3 regions of the Bacillus sp. NEB1478 genome follow, and region 2 is predicted to be linked to each of the others. Evidence: a T-box and tRNA genes for the amino acid it is inferred to sense, from the RefSeq annotation. Region 2 holds a T-box; the other regions hold tRNA genes.

Region 1 (6,296 bases), 210 kb from region 2:
TATGCTCTATTCTGACGGGATGGACATTCATACCGTAAGCCGTTCACTTCTTACGAAAATGATTTCACCTAAAGAATCGGTGAATTATATAAGCGGGCTGCCGCAGGACGTTAATGACGATGCTACAGTTTTAGTAGGTCAAGTTAATCTCGAATAGCGAAACATCATCCTTATCAATATTAGGATGGTGTTTTTTGTTTTTGTTGATTGATAAACTTCTTATCTCTTCGTCAGTTTCATTTTCTCAGTGCTCATGTAGGTTTACTTCACTCCGCGCTTCGAAAATTTCACTTCCTCGACCTACTCGTTTCTGAATCAACAAAAGATTTGAAGTGGAAGATAAGCTGCGAATCTCTTCGTCAGTTTTTATTCTGCGGTACTCACGTAAGTGTAAATACGCTCCGTTTCCTCGAATCTTCACTTCCTCAACCTTCTTGCTTCTAAATCGCCAAACGATTTGAAGTGGATGAAAAGCGGCGAATCTCATTTTCATTTTCATTTTCTCAGTGCTCATGTAGGTTTACTTCACTCCGCGCTTCGAAAATTTCACTTCCTCGACCTACTCGTTTCTGAATCAACAAATAATGAATGTGTTTTTTCTAAAAGATTATAGCTAATGGTGTTCTGTAATTTAACACCAATGACAAGGTGATTGGAGTGTAAGGTGCGAGACTCCAGCGGGATTAGCGGGACAGGTGAGACCATTCAATGTCGCATAGCGACGAGTGGGCTCACCGCACGCCCCGCGGAAAGCGAGCATCCTGAAACGGAGATCAACTGCACTCAAAAACAACATCTGGTCGTCATTTTATAGAAATGCATTTATTCGTTATAATAGATGTAATTGATTGAAAAGGAGTGTTCTTATTGGGACAACCTGTGAATGAACAAGCATTACTTGTCATCGAAAAGGAATTGAACATTAAAGGGAAACAAATTAATCAAGTGATCGGCTTATTGGAAGAGGGGAATACGGTTCCTTTTATCGCGCGTTACCGTAAAGAATTAACAGGTGGTCTTGATGAAGTTCAGATCAAAGATATTATGGATCGCTGGACATACCTTCAAAATCTTGCTTCCCGAAAAGAAGAAGTAATCCGTCTCATAGACGATCAAGGGAAACTTACAGATGAACTAGCAGCATCCATTAACAACGCTCAAAAACTTCAAGAAATAGAAGATTTGTATCGTCCATACAAACAAAAGCGGCGTACAAAAGCGACAGTTGCAAAAGAAAAAGGATTAGAGCCATTAGCTTTGTGGTTATTAGAACAACGAAATGAAAATCCTTTGGACGCTGCGAGATCATACATAAATGAGGATAAAGAGGTATTGTCTGCTGAAGATGCCATTCAAGGTGCGAAAGATATTATTGCTGAAATGTTATCTGACGATGCAGATATGCGAAAATGGATTCGCGAAGACACATTCTCGAAAGGCGAGATAAAAACAGAAGGTAAAAATACAGAGGCCGACGAGAAGAAAGTATTTGAAATGTACTATGAATACCAAGAACCAATCCGAAAAATCGTTCCTCACAGAGTTTTAGCGGCAAACCGCGGTGAGAAAGAAGATATTTTAAAGGTTGGAATCAGTACTCCATCTGAACTAATCATCTCGAAAATGGATCGTAAAACGGTAAAAAGATCTGATTCTCCGGCTGTCCCTTATATTCGTGAAGCCATTGAAGATGCTTATAAACGATTAATAGCGCCGTCTATCGAAAGAGAGATTCGCGCAGCGTTAACAGAACAAGCGGAAGAACGCGCAATACACATATTTTCTGAAAATGTAAGAAGTCTTTTGCTTCAGGCACCTCTAAAAGGTAAAGTGGTTTTAGGTGTCGACCCTGCTTACCGAACAGGCTGTAAGTTAGGGGTTGTAGATGAAACGGGAAAGGTTCTTCACATTCAAACCATCTATCCTACACCGCCGCGTTCAGAAGTGGAGAAATCTGCAGCAGTCGTAAAACAGCTGATTGATAAATATGATATTGAAATTGCTGCGATCGGAAATGGTACAGCATCACGCGAAACAGAACAATTTATTGCAGAAACGCTAAAAGATCTGCCGAAATCTGTTGCGTATGTCATTGTAAATGAAGCGGGAGCAAGTGTATATTCAGCATCGACTGTAGCTCGCGAAGAGTTCCCGGATCTGCAAGTAGAGGAAAGAAGTGCAGTTTCTATCGCCCGCAGACTTCAGGATCCTTTAGCAGAACTCGTGAAAATCGATCCAAAATCAATTGGTGTTGGACAATATCAGCACGATGTTTCTCAAAAGCGTTTGGGTGAAGAAATCTCATTTGTTGTTGAAACAGCGGTTAACCAAGTCGGTGTAAATGTAAATACAGCATCATCCTCACTGCTTCAATATGTTTCGGGATTATCTAAAACAGTAGCTCAAAACATTATCGTAAAAAGAAATGAAGTCGGTAAATTCCAGAACCGAAAAGAACTGAAGAAGATTCCACGCCTAGGTGCGAAAACTTATGAACAATGTATCGGATTTTTGCGCGTTATGGAAGGCGATCAGCCATTGGATCAAACAGGCATCCATCCGGAAAGCTATACAGGAACGATTTCTTTATTGAAAGAATTAGGTTTTACAACAAAAGATATCGGGACAGAAGCACTTGCTGAGATATTAAAGACGATTTCACTTGAAGAAACTTCTGCTAAACTGGATATAGGCGTGCCAACATTAAAAGACATCATCGATGGACTAACAAAACCTGGCCGTGACCCTCGTGATAATTTTTCAGGACCTGTTCTAAAAACAGATGTACTTAAAATGGAAGATCTATCAGCAGGGATGGAACTGCAAGGGACTGTTCGAAATGTGGTAGACTTTGGGGCCTTTGTAGATATTGGAGTCAAACAGGATGGGCTTGTCCATATTTCAAAATTGACAAACCGTTTTGTAAAAAATCCAATGGATGTTGTAAGTGTCGGTCAAGTTGTAACCGTTTGGGTAGACTCGGTCGATGTAGCCAAACAAAGAATTGCATTAACAATGATAGCTCCTAAAAAGGGATAAAAAAGCATACATGAAAAAAAGCGCTTCTCCAGCAGATTATTCTTCACTGGAGGAGTGCTTTCGATTATAAAAGAACCAGCACTGATTTAATAAACGGATTTGGTAGCGATCTTTCTGGTAATATGCGCGGCGGAGCTGTCTTTTGAACCATGTAGGCATTAAATGACCTCCTTGAACTTCCCAACCGTTATATGTGTATTAGTCTATGTTGGGGTGCTTGTTAGTGTGAACCTTGAAAAAGTAAGGAGTATAAATATGACTGATCTAGAACTGCAGAAATTAACGGAAAGCCTCTCAGCGGAATACTTCAATAAACCGTTCCGGCATGAGGCAACTTTTAATAAAAGACTGCGCACAACAGGCGGTCGTTACCTTTTAAAATCCCATAATATCGAATTAAATCCGCACCTTTATGCAGAGTTTGGGATGGAAGAATTGATCGGCGTTATAAAGCATGAACTTTGCCATTACCATCTTCATATTGAAAAAAGAGGTTATAAGCATGCTGACGCTGATTTTAAAGTGTTGTTAAAAAAAGTCGGGGGATCACGTTTCTGCCAATCGGTTCCAGGAAAGAGGAGGACGGAGAGTTATAAATATCACTATATATGCAAAGACTGTATGCAGTCCTATAAAAGAAAGCGGCTAATTGATACAAAAAGATATGTATGCGGGAAGTGCCGTGGAAAATTGAAACAGGTTTCTTCAAAATAGGGTGTTGACTTCAAAGATAGGTATGTGGTAATTTAATAAAGTCGCTGTAAGACATGACACATACATAACCTTTTACAGAAGGTGTTTACAGCACAGTACAACTTAGAAAAAACCTTCTAAATGAGGTTGACATTTAAACCTAAAACAATTATGATATTAATTGTCCTTAAAAGACATTCCACAGTAGCTCAGTGGTAGAGCTATCGGCTGTTAACCGATCGGTCGTAGGTTCGAGTCCTACCTGTGGAGCCATACAGAGAAGTACCCAAGTGGCTCAAGGGGCGCCCCTGCTAAGGGTGTAGATCGCTAACGCGGTGCGAGGGTTCGAATCCCTTCTTCTCTGCCATGTGGCCCGTTGGTCAAGCGGTTAAGACACCGCCCTTTCACGGCGGTAACACGGGTTCGAATCCCGTACGGGTCACCATTAAGAATTTAATAACCTTTATATAAAGTGGACTCGTGGTGTAGTGGTTAACATGCCTGCCTGTCACGCAGGAGATCGCCGGTTCGACCCCGGTCGGGTCCGCCACTTTTATGAAATAGGCATTGGGCTATAGCCAAGCGGTAAGGCAACGGACTTTGACTCCGTCATGCGATGGTTCGAATCCATCTAGCCCAGCCATTTTTTTCTTTTCAAGATGATTGTTTAACCGAAAGTTTTTAGTGAGAGCCATTAGCTCAGTTGGTAGAGCATCTGACTTTTAATCAGAGGGTCGAAGGTTCGAATCCTTCATGGCTCACCATATTTTTAACGCGGGTGTGGCGGAATTGGCAGACGCGCTAGACTTAGGATCTAGTGTCTTTGACGTGGGGGTTCGAGTCCCTTCACCCGCACCATACTTTTTTAACTTATAAGTTGCAGTGCTCATGCGCTGGCATCTAGCCGCGCGGTCGTGGCGGAATGGCAGACGCGCTAGCTTGAGGGGCTAGTGGGGGAAACCCCGTGGAGGTTCGAGTCCTCTCGACCGCACCAACTTATCACAACAACATATAATGCAATTAATAATAGGCGCCCTTAGCTCAGCTGGATAGAGTGTTTGACTACGAATCAAAAGGTCGGGAGTTCGAATCTCTCAGGGCGCGCCATATTACGGGAAGTGGCTCAGCTTGGTAGAGCACCTGGTTTGGGACCAGGGGGTCGCAGGTTCAAATCCTGTCTTCCCGACCATTCTTTATGCGGGTGTAGTTTAATGGTAAAACAAGAGCCTTCCAAGCTCTGGTCGTGAGTTCGATTCTCATCACCCGCTCCATTTTTTAACGGGCCTATAGCTCAGCTGGTTAGAGCGCACGCCTGATAAGCGTGAGGTCGATGGTTCGAGTCCATTTAGGCCCACCATAATCTTATAAAAAAAGATTTTTAAAAAACGCTTGACTTTATAACTTCGATTCGGTAAGATGATAAAGCTGTCTCGAGAAAAGACAAGCAAAACAAGTTCTTTGAAAACTGAACAAAAGAAATAGGTAAGGAATTAAATTAATTCCGTCAGTTTTAAAAACGAGCAAGACAAACACTTTTATGGAGAGTTTGATCCTGGCTCAGGATGAACGCTGGCGGCGTGCCTAATACATGCAAGTCGAGCGAATGAAGAGGAGCTTGCTCCTCTGATTTAGCGGCGGACGGGTGAGTAACACGTGGGTAATCTGCCTGTAAGACGGGGATAACTCCGGGAAACCGGGGCTAATACCGGATAATAAGAAGAAACGCATGTTTCTTTTTTGAAAGTCGGTTTCGGCTGACACTTACAGATGAGCCCGCGGCGCATTAGCTAGTTGGTGAGGTAACGGCTCACCAAGGCGACGATGCGTAGCCGACCTGAGAGGGTGATCGGCCACACTGGGACTGAGACACGGCCCAGACTCCTACGGGAGGCAGCAGTAGGGAATCTTCGGCAATGGGCGAAAGCCTGACCGAGCAACGCCGCGTGAGCGATGAAGGCCTTCGGGTCGTAAAGCTCTGTTGTTAGAGAAGAACAAGTACGAGAGTAACTGCTCGTACCTTGACGGTACCTAACCAGAAAGCCACGGCTAACTACGTGCCAGCAGCCGCGGTAATACGTAGGTGGCAAGCGTTATCCGGAATTATTGGGCGTAAAGCGCGCGCAGGCGGTCTCTTAAGTCTGATGTGAAAGCCCACGGCTCAACCGTGGAGGGTCATTGGAAACTGGGAGACTTGAGTGCAGGAGAGAAAAGTGGAATTCCACGTGTAGCGGTGAAATGCGTAGAGATGTGGAGGAACACCAGTGGCGAAGGCGGCTTTTTGGCCTGTAACTGACGCTGAGGCGCGAAAGCGTGGGGAGCAAACAGGATTAGATACCCTGGTAGTCCACGCCGTAAACGATGAGTGCTAGGTGTTGGGGGGTTCCACCCTCAGTGCTGAAGTTAACACATTAAGCACTCCGCCTGGGGAGTACGACCGCAAGGTTGAAACTCAAAGGAATTGACGGGGGCCCGCACAAGCAGTGGAGCATGTGGTTTAATTCGAAGCAACGCGAAGAACCTTACCAGGTCTTGACATCCTCTGACCACTCTAGAGATAGAGCTTT
Region 2 (6,296 bases):
TTAAAAAATACGTGAGTACCACAGAAACACAGCTGACAAAGAGATTCACAGCTTATCATTCCAATCATTTGTTCATTTAGAAGCAAGAAGGTTGAGGAAGTGAAGTTGCGAGGAACAGAACGTATTAAAAAATACGTGAGTACCACAGAAACACAGCTGACAAAGAGATTCACCGCTTATCATTCCAATCATTTGTTCATTTAGAAGCAAGAAGGTTGAGGAAGTGAAGTTGCGAGGAACAGAACGTATTAAAATACGTGAGTACCGCAGAAACAAGACTGACAAAAAGATTCTCCGCTTATCAATGAACAAATAACAAAAAACCCACTCAATCAATATGATCAAGTGGGTTGAATATGTATATGGAGGAGGTAGAGGGATTCGAACCCCCGCGGGTCGTTAAACCCCTGTCGGTTTTCAAGACCGATCCCTTCAGCCGGACTTGGGTATACCTCCGTGTGACTGACAAGAACTATATTAACATGATTCACTTTTTAGTGTCAACATTTTTCATAAAAAAAAGAGAGGGGAATTCCTCTCTTTTTCATTTACTTCAATACCTCTTTATTGCCCATGTATGGACGCAGTACTTCAGGAATGATAACAGAACCATCTTCCTGCTGGTAGTTCTCTAAAATAGCGGCAACTGTACGGCCTATAGCTAATCCAGAACCGTTCAATGTATGAACCAATTCAGGTTTGCCTTTAGCTTCTCTGCGGAAACGAATTTGTGCACGGCGTGCTTGGAAGTCTTCAAAATTTGAACAAGAAGAAATTTCACGGTAAGCACCATAGCTTGGAATGTATACTTCAATGTCATATTTTTTTGCAGCTGTAAAGCCTAAATCAGCAGTACACATGCTTAGAACACGATATGGAAGATTTAATAACTGAAGAACCTTTTCAGCATGACCTGTAAGTTTTTCTAGCTCTTCATAAGAATCTTCCGGCTTTACAAAACGAACAAGCTCTACTTTGTTAAACTGATGCTGACGAATCAATCCACGTGTGTCACGGCCAGCAGATCCAGCTTCAGAACGGAAACATGCGCTGTACGCAGCATATGCAATCGGCAATTCATCAACGGTTAGAATTTCATCACGGTGCATGTTTGTTACTGGCACCTCAGCCGTTGGAATCAAGAAGTAATCTTCTTCACGGATTTTAAACGCATCTTCTTCAAACTTTGGAAGCTGACCAGTGCCTGTCATGCTCTGACGGTTCACTAAATATGGAGGAAGTACTTCCGTATATCCATGTTCATCTTCGTGTAAATCCATCATAAAATTGATGAGTGCTCTTTCTAGTCTTGCTCCTAGCCCTTTATAAAAGGCAAAGCGGCTTCCAGTTACCTTTGCAGCACGCTCAAAATCTACGATGCCAAGGTCTGTAGCAATATCCCAATGTGCTTTTGGTTCAAAAGCGAACTCAGGTACTTCTCCCCAGTGGCGGACAGGTACGTTATCGTCTTCTGTTTCACCAATCGGTACACTCTCATGCGGAATGTTTGGAAGAGTAAGCATGATTGTATTCAGATCTTCTTCTACTTGTCGAAGTTCATCATCGATTGTTTTAATTTTATCGCCTACCTCACGCATCTCAACAATAAGATGGTCAGCATCTTTCTTTTCACGTTTAAATTCTGCGACTTGTTTAGATACTTCATTACGTTTAGATTTCAACTTTTCTGATTCACCGATCAGTTCACGACGACGACTATCTAATGCTTCAAATTGATCTAACCCAGACAAGTCTTCCCCGCGTGCAGCCAGTTTTGTTTTCACTTCTTCAAAATTGGCACGAACAAATTTTAAATCTAACATGTTCTTTTCCTCCTTTTAGTTATAAAAAATCAAAAAACTCCCGCCCTCTATTTCTAAAAAAATTAGAAATAGGGACGAGAGTTAACCCGCGTTGCCACCCTGATTGCAATAGAACAATTGCCCATTGCCGGCTTAATTATAAAACGTAACGGTTCTTCACCGGAAAAGCTTACTTCAATTTCGGCTCTTCACTCGAGGATGGATTCACAAAATGCCTGTATCGGTTTTCACCAGCCACCGACTCTCTAAAACAAAGCTGATTTTGCTACTAGTTCCTGTCATTGATTTTTTATTATGATTTTATAGTAATGTACAGCATTTTCTTATTTTATGCAACTACTTCTTTAGAGGATTGTACCATATCTACAAAAAATTGATGTAAACGGTAATCATCCGTAAGTTCCGGATGAAAAGCTGCACACAAGAATTGTCCTTGCTTCGCTGCTACAATCCGCTCATTATGCTTTGAAAGGATTTCCACTTCAGGACCAACCTCGACGATAAATGGCGCTCTAATGAATACACCTGTATAAGCTTCTCCAACGCCATGTATCATTAGATCAGCTTCAAAGCTGTCTACTTGGCGGCCAAAAGCATTTCTTTCAACCGTCATATCGATCAACTCTAAGTGAGCTGTATCTTGACCTTGAATTCTTTTCGCCATTAAGATTAAACCGGCACATGTACCAAAAACAGGCTTTTGTTCCGCAAAATCTTTTAAAGGCTGAAGAAAACCGTATTTATCAATCAAGCGTCTCATTGCTGTACTCTCGCCGCCTGGCATAACAAGACCATCAAGATCAGCTAATTCTTCAACGCGCTTTACGGCTACTGCTTCTGCACCGCATGCTTCGATAGCGTGGATATGCTCTCGTACCGCACCTTGTAAAGCTAATACTCCGATTTTTAGCATGAAATTACCAGCCTCGCTCCTGCATGCGCTCACCTGGAGCTAATGTAGAGATATCGATACCTTTCATTGCGATACCAAGATTTTTAGAAACTTCAGCGATCAGCTTGTAATCTTGGTAGTGAGTAGTTGCTTCAACAATCGCGCGGGCAAATTTTTCTGGGTTGTCAGATTTGAAAATACCTGATCCAACGAATACGCCGTCAGCTCCAAGCTGCATCATTAACGCTGCATCTGCCGGTGTAGCTACTCCGCCTGCTGCGAAGTTAACTACAGGAAGCTTTCCTGCTTTTTTAATTTGTAGAAGAACTTCAAATGGAGCACCTAAGTTCTTTGCTTCCGTCATCAACTCATCTTCACTCATAGCAACAACTTTACGAATTTGACCTTGAATCATACGCATGTGGCGGACTGCTTCAACAATGTTCCCTGTTCCCGGCTCACCTTTAGTTCGAAGCATTGAAGCTCCTTCACCGATACGGCGTGATGCTTCACCAAGGTCACGCGCTCCGCACACAAACGGTACTGTATAATCGCTTTTATTCAAATGGAAAACTTCATCAGCTGGTGTTAATACTTCACTTTCGTCGATATAGTCAACACCCATAGCTTCAAGTACGCGTGCTTCAACAATATGTCCAATACGCGCTTTTGCCATTACAGGAATAGACACCGCATTTAGAACTTCTTCTACGATTGTAGGATCAGCCATTCTAGCTACTCCACCTGCTGCACGGATATCTGACGGTACGCGCTCAAGTGCCATTACTGCTACTGCACCAGATGCTTCAGCAATACGCGCTTGCTCTGCATTGATAACGTCCATGATGACGCCGCCTTTTTGCATTTCCGCCATTCCTCGTTTTACACGTTCAGTTCCTGTTTTTAACATGCTTTGCTACCCCCTGAGTATATGTTGTATTTTCGATAATTCGATATTTTTACAATAAAATATAGTATTCTCATCTATTTTAACGCAAATCATAAAAAGCGCAAGACCACATCATTTTCTAGAAAAAATGCCCTTTAGCTTTCGCTAAAGAGCATAATAAGCCATGATTTAGAATAAACCTTTAACCATGTCTACAGTACCAGACCATATTCCAGCAAAAAAGCCTCCTACTCCACGCATACCGAGTACAAACCAATTTGCTTTATCAACTGCTTCTTTCGTAATGACTTCTGTTTTTCCTTTTGTATCATTATCCAGCAAGTAACCGTAGTCCTCACCTTTGCCTTTATAATCAATTTTCACATGGCCAACAACTTCACCTTTTTTAATAGGTGCAGTTAATTTACCATCTTCATTTAACTTTTTCTTATCTACTACAAATTCTGGTTTGTAGTTCTCTTTTTCACCGCGTTTGATCACAAGAGAAAGAGGGTCTTTCGTTGCGATTTTTACTTCTTTTTCTTTCCCTTTTACAACAGGAATCGTTTTCTCGCCTTTTATTTGATAATTAGCCGGAAGAATATCCGCTTTTTCAAAATTTGCAAATCCATAGTCAAATAATTTTTTTGTTTCTTCAAAGCGTGCTTCGTAACTGTTTGTTTTCATAACAACAGAAATAAGGCGTGTTCCGTTTCTTTTGATTGTCCCCGTAAAAGAAAACCCAGCCAAATCAGTAGATCCTGTTTTTAATCCGTCTACCCCTTCATAACCATATACAAGGGTAGGAAGCATCCAGTTCCAGTTTGGCATATTTGTTTTATCATCAGTACCATCACGGAAAACTGCTTTTGGAATACTGGTTGTTTTCAGTACTTCTGGATAATCATTGATTAAACGGAAAGCAAGAATTGCTACTGAACGGGCACTCATCATATTCTCTTCAGAAGGTCCGCCAGTTGAATCGAAGCCTTTTAAATCTTTGTTGTTTAATCCTGTAGAATTTACAAAATGATAATCTTTTAAACCTAATTCTTTTCCTTTTGCGTTCATTTTCTTAACGAACTCAGCTTCAGAACCTGCTACGAGTTCTGCTAATGCAATAGTTGCACCGTTTGCAGAATAAATAGCCATCGCTTGATATAATTCACGAACATTGTATTGTTCGTCTATTCTTAATGGAACGTTAGAAAGTGCTCGATCTTGAGAGATTTTATGAGCATATTCAGAGATACGCGTTTTTTGATCCCAAGAAATCTTGTCCTTTTTAATCGCTTCTAACAATAAGTATTCGGTCATCATCTTACTCATACTTGCTGGTGCGAGCATCTTATCTTCATTTTTCTGATATAGAATTTTACCCGTTTCACCATCGACCAAAATAGCAGATTCAGCTTTCACATCTAAAGATGGTGCTGCACTTGCTGTTTTAGAAAAACCTACCATGCTCGTTGTAAAAAATGACAATACGAGCGTCAACACTAACAATTGTTTTACCTTGCTGTTCAAAAAACTGCACCTCCAAACCCATTTAACACAAAAATTATTGTATCATACACTTTTTCAAAAAAATAGACAGAGGTTGCCCCTCTGTCTTAAAAATGTGCCTTTAGACCGAATAATTTGGTGCTTCTTTAGTAATTTGTACTTGATGCGGATGGCTTTCACGAAGACCGGCACCCGTAATTTTAACAAATTTAGAATCATTTTGAAGATCATCGATTGTTGCTGTACCGCAATAACCCATACCAGAACGGATACCTCCAACTAGCTGATAAATCGTATCTGCAAGGGGTCCTTTGTACGGCACGCGTCCCTCAATTCCTTCTGGAACAAGCTTCTTATTATTTTCCTGGAAATATCGGTCGCTGCTTCCACGTTCCATCGCTCCAACAGAACCCATCCCGCGATAAACTTTGAACTGGCGTCCTTGGAAGATTTCACGCTCTCCTGGGCTTTCAGAAACACCAGCAAGCATGCTTCCTAACATGACAGCATGTCCGCCTGCTGCAAGAGCTTTAACAATATCACCGGAATATTTAATACCGCCATCTGCAATGATCGGTACTCCGTATTTCTTAGCTTCTGTTGCACAATCATATACAGCAGTCACTTGTGGAACTCCTACACCGGCAACTACACGTGTAGTACAAATAGATCCAGGTCCAATTCCAACCTTAACAACACTGGCACCAGCTTCTATTAAATCACGCGTAGCTTCTGGAGTAGCGACATTCCCTGCAATGATTGTTAATGCTGGGTAACTACTTCTTACTTCTTTTACTTTTTGAAGTACTCCTTCAGAATGACCATGTGCTGTATCTAGTACGATTGCATCTACACCAGCTTCAACAAGTTTTTCTACTCGCAATAATGCATCTTTTGTTACGCCTACAGCAGCTGCAACTAACAGTCTTCCTTGCTTATCTTTTGCGGAGTTCGGAAACTCAATTACTTTTTCAATATCTTTAATGGTAATTAATCCTTGAAGAATCCCATCTTCGTCAATAAGAGGCAGCTTCTCAATCTTATACTGCTGGAGTATTTTTTCTGCTTCTTTTAATGTCGTACCTACAGATGCTGTTACTAAATTATCCTTCGTCATTACATCTGAGATTTTAATGGAATAATCCTGAATAAAACGCATATCACGATTTGTTATAATTCCGACAAG
Region 3 (6,296 bases), 540 kb from region 2:
AAAGCGTGGGGAGCAAACAGGATTAGATACCCTGGTAGTCCACGCCGTAAACGATGAGTGCTAGGTGTTGGGGGGTTCCACCCTCAGTGCTGAAGTTAACACATTAAGCACTCCGCCTGGGGAGTACGACCGCAAGGTTGAAACTCAAAGGAATTGACGGGGGCCCGCACAAGCAGTGGAGCATGTGGTTTAATTCGAAGCAACGCGAAGAACCTTACCAGGTCTTGACATCCTCTGACCACTCTAGAGATAGAGCTTTCCCCTTCGGGGGACAGAGTGACAGGTGGTGCATGGTTGTCGTCAGCTCGTGTCGTGAGATGTTGGGTTAAGTCCCGCAACGAGCGCAACCCTTGACCTTAGTTGCCAGCATTCAGTTGGGCACTCTAAGGTGACTGCCGGTGACAAACCGGAGGAAGGTGGGGATGACGTCAAATCATCATGCCCCTTATGACCTGGGCTACACACGTGCTACAATGGGTGGTACAAAGGGTTGCGAAGCCGCGAGGCCAAGCCAATCCCAAAAAGCCACTCTCAGTTCGGATTGTAGGCTGCAACTCGCCTACATGAAGCCGGAATTGCTAGTAATCGCGGATCAGCATGCCGCGGTGAATACGTTCCCGGGCCTTGTACACACCGCCCGTCACACCACGAGAGTTTGTAACACCCGAAGTCGGTGGGGTAACCCTTTTGGGAGCCAGCCGCCGAAGGTGGGACAGATGATTGGGGTGAAGTCGTAACAAGGTAGCCGTATCGGAAGGTGCGGCTGGATCACCTCCTTTCTATGGAGATTATGAGACAGCTTAGACTGTTTCGTAAGTACGCCTATTCTTCTTTTGTTCAGTTTTGAGAGAACTCAAAACTCTCAACTAAATAACATTTTTTCGTTCTTAAAGATCGGAAAGGTTATTTTAACTATGTTCTTTGAAAACTAGATATCGACATCCAAACAATATGCAAGGCAGATATATATTATTTATCTGCGCCAAGCAAGAACTGTTTGATGTTTCAGAAGCGAGAAGATTGAGGCGACAAAGTTTTGAAGGAGCGGAGTGTATTTCGATACATGAGCACCGGAAAGACAAAGTCAACGAAGAGATTCGATGCTTATCAAACATCAATATAAGGTTAAGCTAGAAAGGGCGCACGGTGGATGCCTTGGCACTAGGAGCCGAAGAAGGACGGGACGAACACCGATATGCCTCGGGGAGCTGTAAGTAAGCATTGATCCGGGGATTTCCGAATGGGGGAACCCACCATCCGTAATGGGATGGTATCCATATCTGAATACATAGGGTATGAGAAGGCAGACCCGGGGAACTGAAACATCTAAGTACCCGGAGGAAGAGAAAGCAAATGCGATTTCCTGAGTAGCGGCGAGCGAAACGGAATCAGCCCAAACCAGAGGGCTTGCCCTCTGGGGTTGTAGGACACTCTATACGGAGTTACAAAGGAACGAGGTAGGTGAAGTGGTCTGGAAAGGCCAGCCGAAGAAGGTAACAGCCCTGTAGCTGAAACTTCGTTCCCTCCAGAGTGGATCCTGAGTACGGCGGGACACGTGAAACCCCGTCGGAATCCGGGAGGACCATCTCCCAAGGCTAAATACTCCCTAGTGACCGATAGTGAACCAGTACCGTGAGGGAAAGGTGAAAAGCACCCCGGAAGGGGAGTGAAATAGATCCTGAAACCGTGTGCCTACAAGTAGTCGGAGCCCATTAACGGGTGACGGCGTGCCTTTTGTAGAATGAACCGGCGAGTTACGATCCCGTGCAAGGTTAAGTTGAATAGACGGAGCCGCAGCGAAAGCGAGTCTGAATAGGGCGACATAGTACGTGGTCGTAGACCCGAAACCGTGTGATCTACCCATGTCCAGGGTGAAGTTCAGGTAACACTGAATGGAGGCCCGAACCCACGCACGTTGAAAAGTGCGGGGATGAGGTGTGGGTAGGGGTGAAATGCCAATCGAACACGGAGATAGCTGGTTCTCCCCGAAATAGCTTTAGGGCTAGCCTCGCGGCAAGATTCCTGGAGGTAGAGCACTGATTGGACTAGGGGCCCCCACAGGGTTACCGAATTCAGTCAAACTCCGAATGCCAGAGAATTATCCGCGGGAGTCAGACTGCGAGTGATAAGATCCGTAGTCAAAAGGGAAACAGCCCAGACCATCAGCTAAGGTCCCAAAGTATACGTTAAGTGGCAAAGGATGTGGAGTTGCCCAGACAACCAGGATGTTGGCTTAGAAGCAGCCACCATTTAAAGAGTGCGTAATAGCTCACTGGTCGAGTGACTCTGCGCCGAAAATGTAACGGGGCTAAACGTATCACCGAAGCTATGGCTTGTACCGTATGGTACAGGGGTAGGGGAGCGTTCGAAGTGCAGCGAAGTCAGACCGGAAGGACTGGTGGAGCGCTTTGAAGTGAGAATGCCGGTATGAGTAGCGAAAGACAAGTGAGAATCTTGTCCATCGAAAGCCTAAGGTTTCCTGAGGAAGGCTCGTCCGCTCAGGGTTAGTCGGGGCCTAAGCCGAGGCTGAAAAGCGTAGGCGATGGATAACAGGTTGATATTCCTGTACCACTTCCTTTCCGTTTGAACGATGGGGGGACGCAGTAAGGTAGGGTGAGCGCACTGATGGAATAGTGCGTCTAAGCAGTTAGGCTGTTGGATAGGCAAATCCGTCCAACGTGAAGGCTGAGCTGTGATGGCGAGGGAAATTTAGTACCGAAGTCCCTGATCCTACACTGCCAAGAAAAGCCTCTAGTGAGGAAAGATGTGCCCGTACCGCAAACCGACACAGGTAGGCGAGGAGAGAATCCTAAGATGATCGGGAGAACTCTCGTTAAGGAACTCGGCAAAATGACCCCGTAACTTCGGGAGAAGGGGTGCTCTGATAGGGTTTATCGCCCGAGAGAGCCGCAGTGAATAGATCCAAGCGACTGTTTAGCAAAAACACAGGTCTCTGCGAAACCGCAAGGTGAAGTATAGGGGCTGACACCTGCCCGGTGCTGGAAGGTTAAGAGGAGGGGTTATCCTTTTAGGAGAAGCTCTGAATTGAAGCCCCAGTAAACGGCGGCCGTAACTATAACGGTCCTAAGGTAGCGAAATTCCTTGTCGGGTAAGTTCCGACCCGCACGAAAGGTGTAACGACTTGGATACTGTCTCAACGAGAGACCCGGTGAAATTATAGTACCTGTGAAGATGCAGGTTACCCGCGACAGGACGGAAAGACCCCATGGAGCTTTACTGCAACTTGATATTGGATTTTGGTACAGCTTGTACAGGATAGGTAGGAGCCTGAGAAGCCGGAGCGCCAGCTTCGGTGGAGGCGTCGGTGGGATACTACCCTGGCTGTATTGAAATTCTAACCTAGAACCGTGATCCGGTTCAGAGACAGTGTCAGGTGGGCAGTTTGACTGGGGCGGTCGCCTCCTAAACAGTAACGGAGGCGCCCAAAGGTTCCCTCAGAATGGTTGGAAATCATTCGCAGAGTGTAAAGGCACAAGGGAGCTTGACTGCGAGACCTACAAGTCGAGCAGGGACGAAAGTCGGGCTTAGTGATCCGGTGGTTCCGCATGGAAGGGCCATCGCTCAACGGATAAAAGCTACCCTGGGGATAACAGGCTTATCTCCCCCAAGAGTCCACATCGACGGGGAGGTTTGGCACCTCGATGTCGGCTCATCGCATCCTGGGGCTGAAGTAGGTCCCAAGGGTTGGGCTGTTCGCCCATTAAAGCGGTACGCGAGCTGGGTTCAGAACGTCGTGAGACAGTTCGGTCCCTATCCGTCGCGGGCGCAGGAAATTTGAGAGGAGCTGTCCTTAGTACGAGAGGACCGGGATGGACACACCGCTGGTGTACCAGTTGTTCCGCCAGGGGCATAGCTGGGTAGCTACGTGTGGACGGGATAAGTGCTGAAAGCATCTAAGCATGAAGCCCCCCTCAAGATGAGATTTCCCATCACGTCAAGTGAGTAAGACCCCTTAGAGATGATGAGGTTGATAGGTCTGGTGTGGAAGCGTGGCGACACGTGGAGCTGACAGATACTAATCGGTCGAGGGCTTATCCTTAAAAAAGCATAACGTTTGGAAACGTCGTATCTAGTTTTGAGAGAACATACTCTCAACAATTTAATGAGTTTAAATAAGTGACGAAGAGATTCGATGCTTATCAAAAAACTTAGGTTCAGTGATGATGGCGAAGAGGCCACACCCGTTCCCATACCGAACACGGAAGTTAAGCTCTTCAGCGCCGATGGTAGTTGGGGGTCTCCCCCTGTTAGAGTAGGACGTCGCTGAGCCAACCTTTATTCCACAGTAGCTCAGTGGTAGAGCTATCGGCTGTTAACCGATCGGTCGTAGGTTCGAGTCCTACCTGTGGAGCCATTGGAGAGCTGTCCGAGAGGTCGAAGGAGCACGATTGGAAATCGTGTATACGGTCAACCCCGTATCAAGGGTTCGAATCCCTTGCTCTCCGCCAGATAATTCTCGAAATGGCCCGTTGGTCAAGCGGTTAAGACACCGCCCTTTCACGGCGGTAACACGGGTTCGAATCCCGTACGGGTCACCACTTCTACTATTTAATACATAACCTTTTATATGGAGGATTAGCTCAGCTGGGAGAGCACCTGCCTTACAAGCAGGGGGTCGGCGGTTCGAACCCGTCATCCTCCACCATTAATTTTTTATATCTTATTATCATCGCGGGGTGGAGCAGTCTGGTAGCTCGTCGGGCTCATAACCCGAAGGTCGCAGGTTCAAATCCTGTCCCCGCAACCAAAATTATTTCATGAACAGCGTCGATTTACTTCTCGTCATGAAATATCAGTAGTGCTGTAAAGTGCAACCAATTTGGACTCGTGGTGTAGTGGTTAACATGCCTGCCTGTCACGCAGGAGATCGCCGGTTCGACCCCGGTCGGGTCCGCCATTTTTGTTTTTGGTGGTTATATATCCAAGAGATATTAACTCTTGGCTCGATAGCTCAGTCGGTAGAGCAGAGGACTGAAAATCCTCGTGTCGGCGGTTCGATTCCGTCTCGAGCCACCATTTTTTTTTGCCGGTTTAGCTCAATTGGTAGAGCAACTGACTTGTAATCAGTAGGTTGGGGGTTCAAGTCCTCTAGCCGGCACCATGTCTACTTACTATTTATCTTCTTAGCTGACATGCGACGAGGAATTAGCAGCATTGAATTGCAGGTAGACGCAGGAGCAGATTTGCTCCTTGAGGATAATAATTCCTCTTGAATTCAGGTTGTATATGTTATAAAATAAAACCTGTCTCAATTGTGGAGGGGTAGCGAAGTGGCTAAACGCGGCGGACTGTAAATCCGCTCCCTCCGGGTTCGGCGGTTCGAATCCGTCCCCCTCCACCATCTTTTATTCATATTTTTCTTACAGGGGCATAGTTTAAAGGTAGAACGAAGGTCTCCAAAACCTTTGGTGTGGGTTCGATTCCTACTGCCCCTGCCATTTAAATTATTGTGGCGGTCGTGGCGAAGTGGTTAACGCATCGGATTGTGGTTCCGACATTCGGGGGTTCGATTCCCCTCGTCCGCCCCATATAAGTGTTGGGCTATAGCCAAGCGGTAAGGCAACGGACTTTGACTCCGTCATGCGATGGTTCGAATCCATCTAGCCCAGCCATTTTTATATTTTTGCGGAAGTAGTTCAGTGGTAGAATACAACCTTGCCAAGGTTGGGGTCGCGGGTTCGAATCCCGTCTTCCGCTCCATTTGAATACTCTCTGGCGGCATAGCCAAGTGGTAAGGCACGGGTCTGCAAAACCCTTATCCCCCGGTTCGAATCCGGGTGCCGCCTCCATTCAGTTTTTACAAGCATTATCATGCCGGTGTGGCGGAATTGGCAGACGCGCACGACTCAAAATCGTGTTCCTTCTGGAGTGTCGGTTCGACCCCGACCACCGGTACCAATTTACTTAACTTAACAGCATACATTCAAAGCTTCTCACGTTTGTGGGAAGTTTTTTTATTATTATTTTTGATATGCAGTATTAAGTTATTAGCTTTAAAGAAAAGTTTAATTTCTTCAATAGAAAGTCTAAAATAATTAGTTTTTACGGAAAGGGCATTTTAGAATGGAAGATTTTTTCGTCAGAATGAAAAATGATTTAGGGATATCCCTAAATGATGTTCAAAAGAAGGCGGTTCTGCAGACTGATGGCCCTCTTCTTTTGCTGGCATCGCCAGGCTCCGGGAAAACGACAACCATCATCCTGCGTATTGGGTATTTAATAGAGGAAAAAGGCGTGGATCCATCTCGTATAAAGGCAGTTACGTTTAGTAAAGC

What was found. The T-box of region 2 lies ahead of serS (serine--tRNA ligase). A T-box ahead of a tRNA ligase gene usually reads a tRNA of that ligase, here a tRNA-Ser.
Region 1: it has a tRNA-Ser gene. The T-box ahead of serS (serine--tRNA ligase) is inferred to sense a tRNA for this amino acid. The anticodon was not compared.
Region 3: it has a tRNA-Ser gene. The T-box ahead of serS (serine--tRNA ligase) is inferred to sense a tRNA for this amino acid. The anticodon was not compared.

What each region holds. Positions count from the first base shown of each region.
Region 1 covers NZ_CP134049.1:3,693,814-3,700,109, reverse strand. The annotation lists gene RGB74_RS18760 (SpoIIE family protein phosphatase) at 1-157, shown strand, start outside; gene RGB74_RS18755 (hypothetical protein) at 245-514, opposite strand; gene RGB74_RS18750 (Tex family protein) at 868-3,039, shown strand; gene cmpA (cortex morphogenetic protein CmpA) at 3,076-3,198, opposite strand; gene RGB74_RS18740 (SprT family protein) at 3,295-3,753, shown strand; tRNA gene RGB74_RS18735 (tRNA-Asn) at 3,931-4,005, shown strand; tRNA gene RGB74_RS18730 (tRNA-Ser) at 4,009-4,099, shown strand; tRNA gene RGB74_RS18725 (tRNA-Glu) at 4,103-4,177, shown strand; tRNA gene RGB74_RS18720 (tRNA-Asp) at 4,207-4,282, shown strand; tRNA gene RGB74_RS18715 (tRNA-Gln) at 4,301-4,375, shown strand; tRNA gene RGB74_RS18710 (tRNA-Lys) at 4,421-4,496, shown strand; tRNA gene RGB74_RS18705 (tRNA-Leu) at 4,507-4,590, shown strand; tRNA gene RGB74_RS18700 (tRNA-Leu) at 4,641-4,726, shown strand; tRNA gene RGB74_RS18695 (tRNA-Arg) at 4,763-4,839, shown strand; tRNA gene RGB74_RS18690 (tRNA-Pro) at 4,845-4,921, shown strand; tRNA gene RGB74_RS18685 (tRNA-Gly) at 4,930-5,003, shown strand; tRNA gene RGB74_RS18680 (tRNA-Ile) at 5,013-5,089, shown strand; rRNA gene RGB74_RS18675 (16S ribosomal RNA) at 5,267-6,296, shown strand, end outside.
Region 2 covers NZ_CP134049.1:3,906,689-3,912,984, forward strand. The annotation lists tRNA gene RGB74_RS19990 (tRNA-Ser) at 364-456, opposite strand; gene serS (serine--tRNA ligase) at 549-1,823, opposite strand; T-box leader at 1,891-2,114, opposite strand; gene pdxT (pyridoxal 5'-phosphate synthase glutaminase subunit PdxT) at 2,152-2,736, opposite strand; gene pdxS (pyridoxal 5'-phosphate synthase lyase subunit PdxS) at 2,741-3,625, opposite strand; gene RGB74_RS20010 (D-alanyl-D-alanine carboxypeptidase family protein) at 3,794-5,068, opposite strand; gene guaB (IMP dehydrogenase) at 5,232-6,296, opposite strand, start outside.
Region 3 covers NZ_CP134049.1:3,369,597-3,375,892, reverse strand. The annotation lists rRNA gene RGB74_RS17100 (16S ribosomal RNA) at 1-779, shown strand, start outside; rRNA gene RGB74_RS17095 (23S ribosomal RNA) at 1,124-4,060, shown strand; rRNA gene rrf (5S ribosomal RNA) at 4,175-4,290, shown strand; tRNA gene RGB74_RS17085 (tRNA-Asn) at 4,301-4,375, shown strand; tRNA gene RGB74_RS17080 (tRNA-Ser) at 4,378-4,469, shown strand; tRNA gene RGB74_RS17075 (tRNA-Glu) at 4,485-4,559, shown strand; tRNA gene RGB74_RS17070 (tRNA-Val) at 4,591-4,666, shown strand; tRNA gene RGB74_RS17065 (tRNA-Met) at 4,692-4,768, shown strand; tRNA gene RGB74_RS17060 (tRNA-Asp) at 4,843-4,918, shown strand; tRNA gene RGB74_RS17055 (tRNA-Phe) at 4,962-5,037, shown strand; tRNA gene RGB74_RS17050 (tRNA-Thr) at 5,047-5,122, shown strand; tRNA gene RGB74_RS17045 (tRNA-Tyr) at 5,278-5,362, shown strand; tRNA gene RGB74_RS17040 (tRNA-Trp) at 5,386-5,459, shown strand; tRNA gene RGB74_RS17035 (tRNA-His) at 5,474-5,549, shown strand; tRNA gene RGB74_RS17030 (tRNA-Gln) at 5,559-5,633, shown strand; tRNA gene RGB74_RS17025 (tRNA-Gly) at 5,647-5,721, shown strand; tRNA gene RGB74_RS17020 (tRNA-Cys) at 5,736-5,810, shown strand; tRNA gene RGB74_RS17015 (tRNA-Leu) at 5,835-5,919, shown strand; gene RGB74_RS17010 (ATP-dependent helicase) at 6,085-6,296, shown strand, end outside.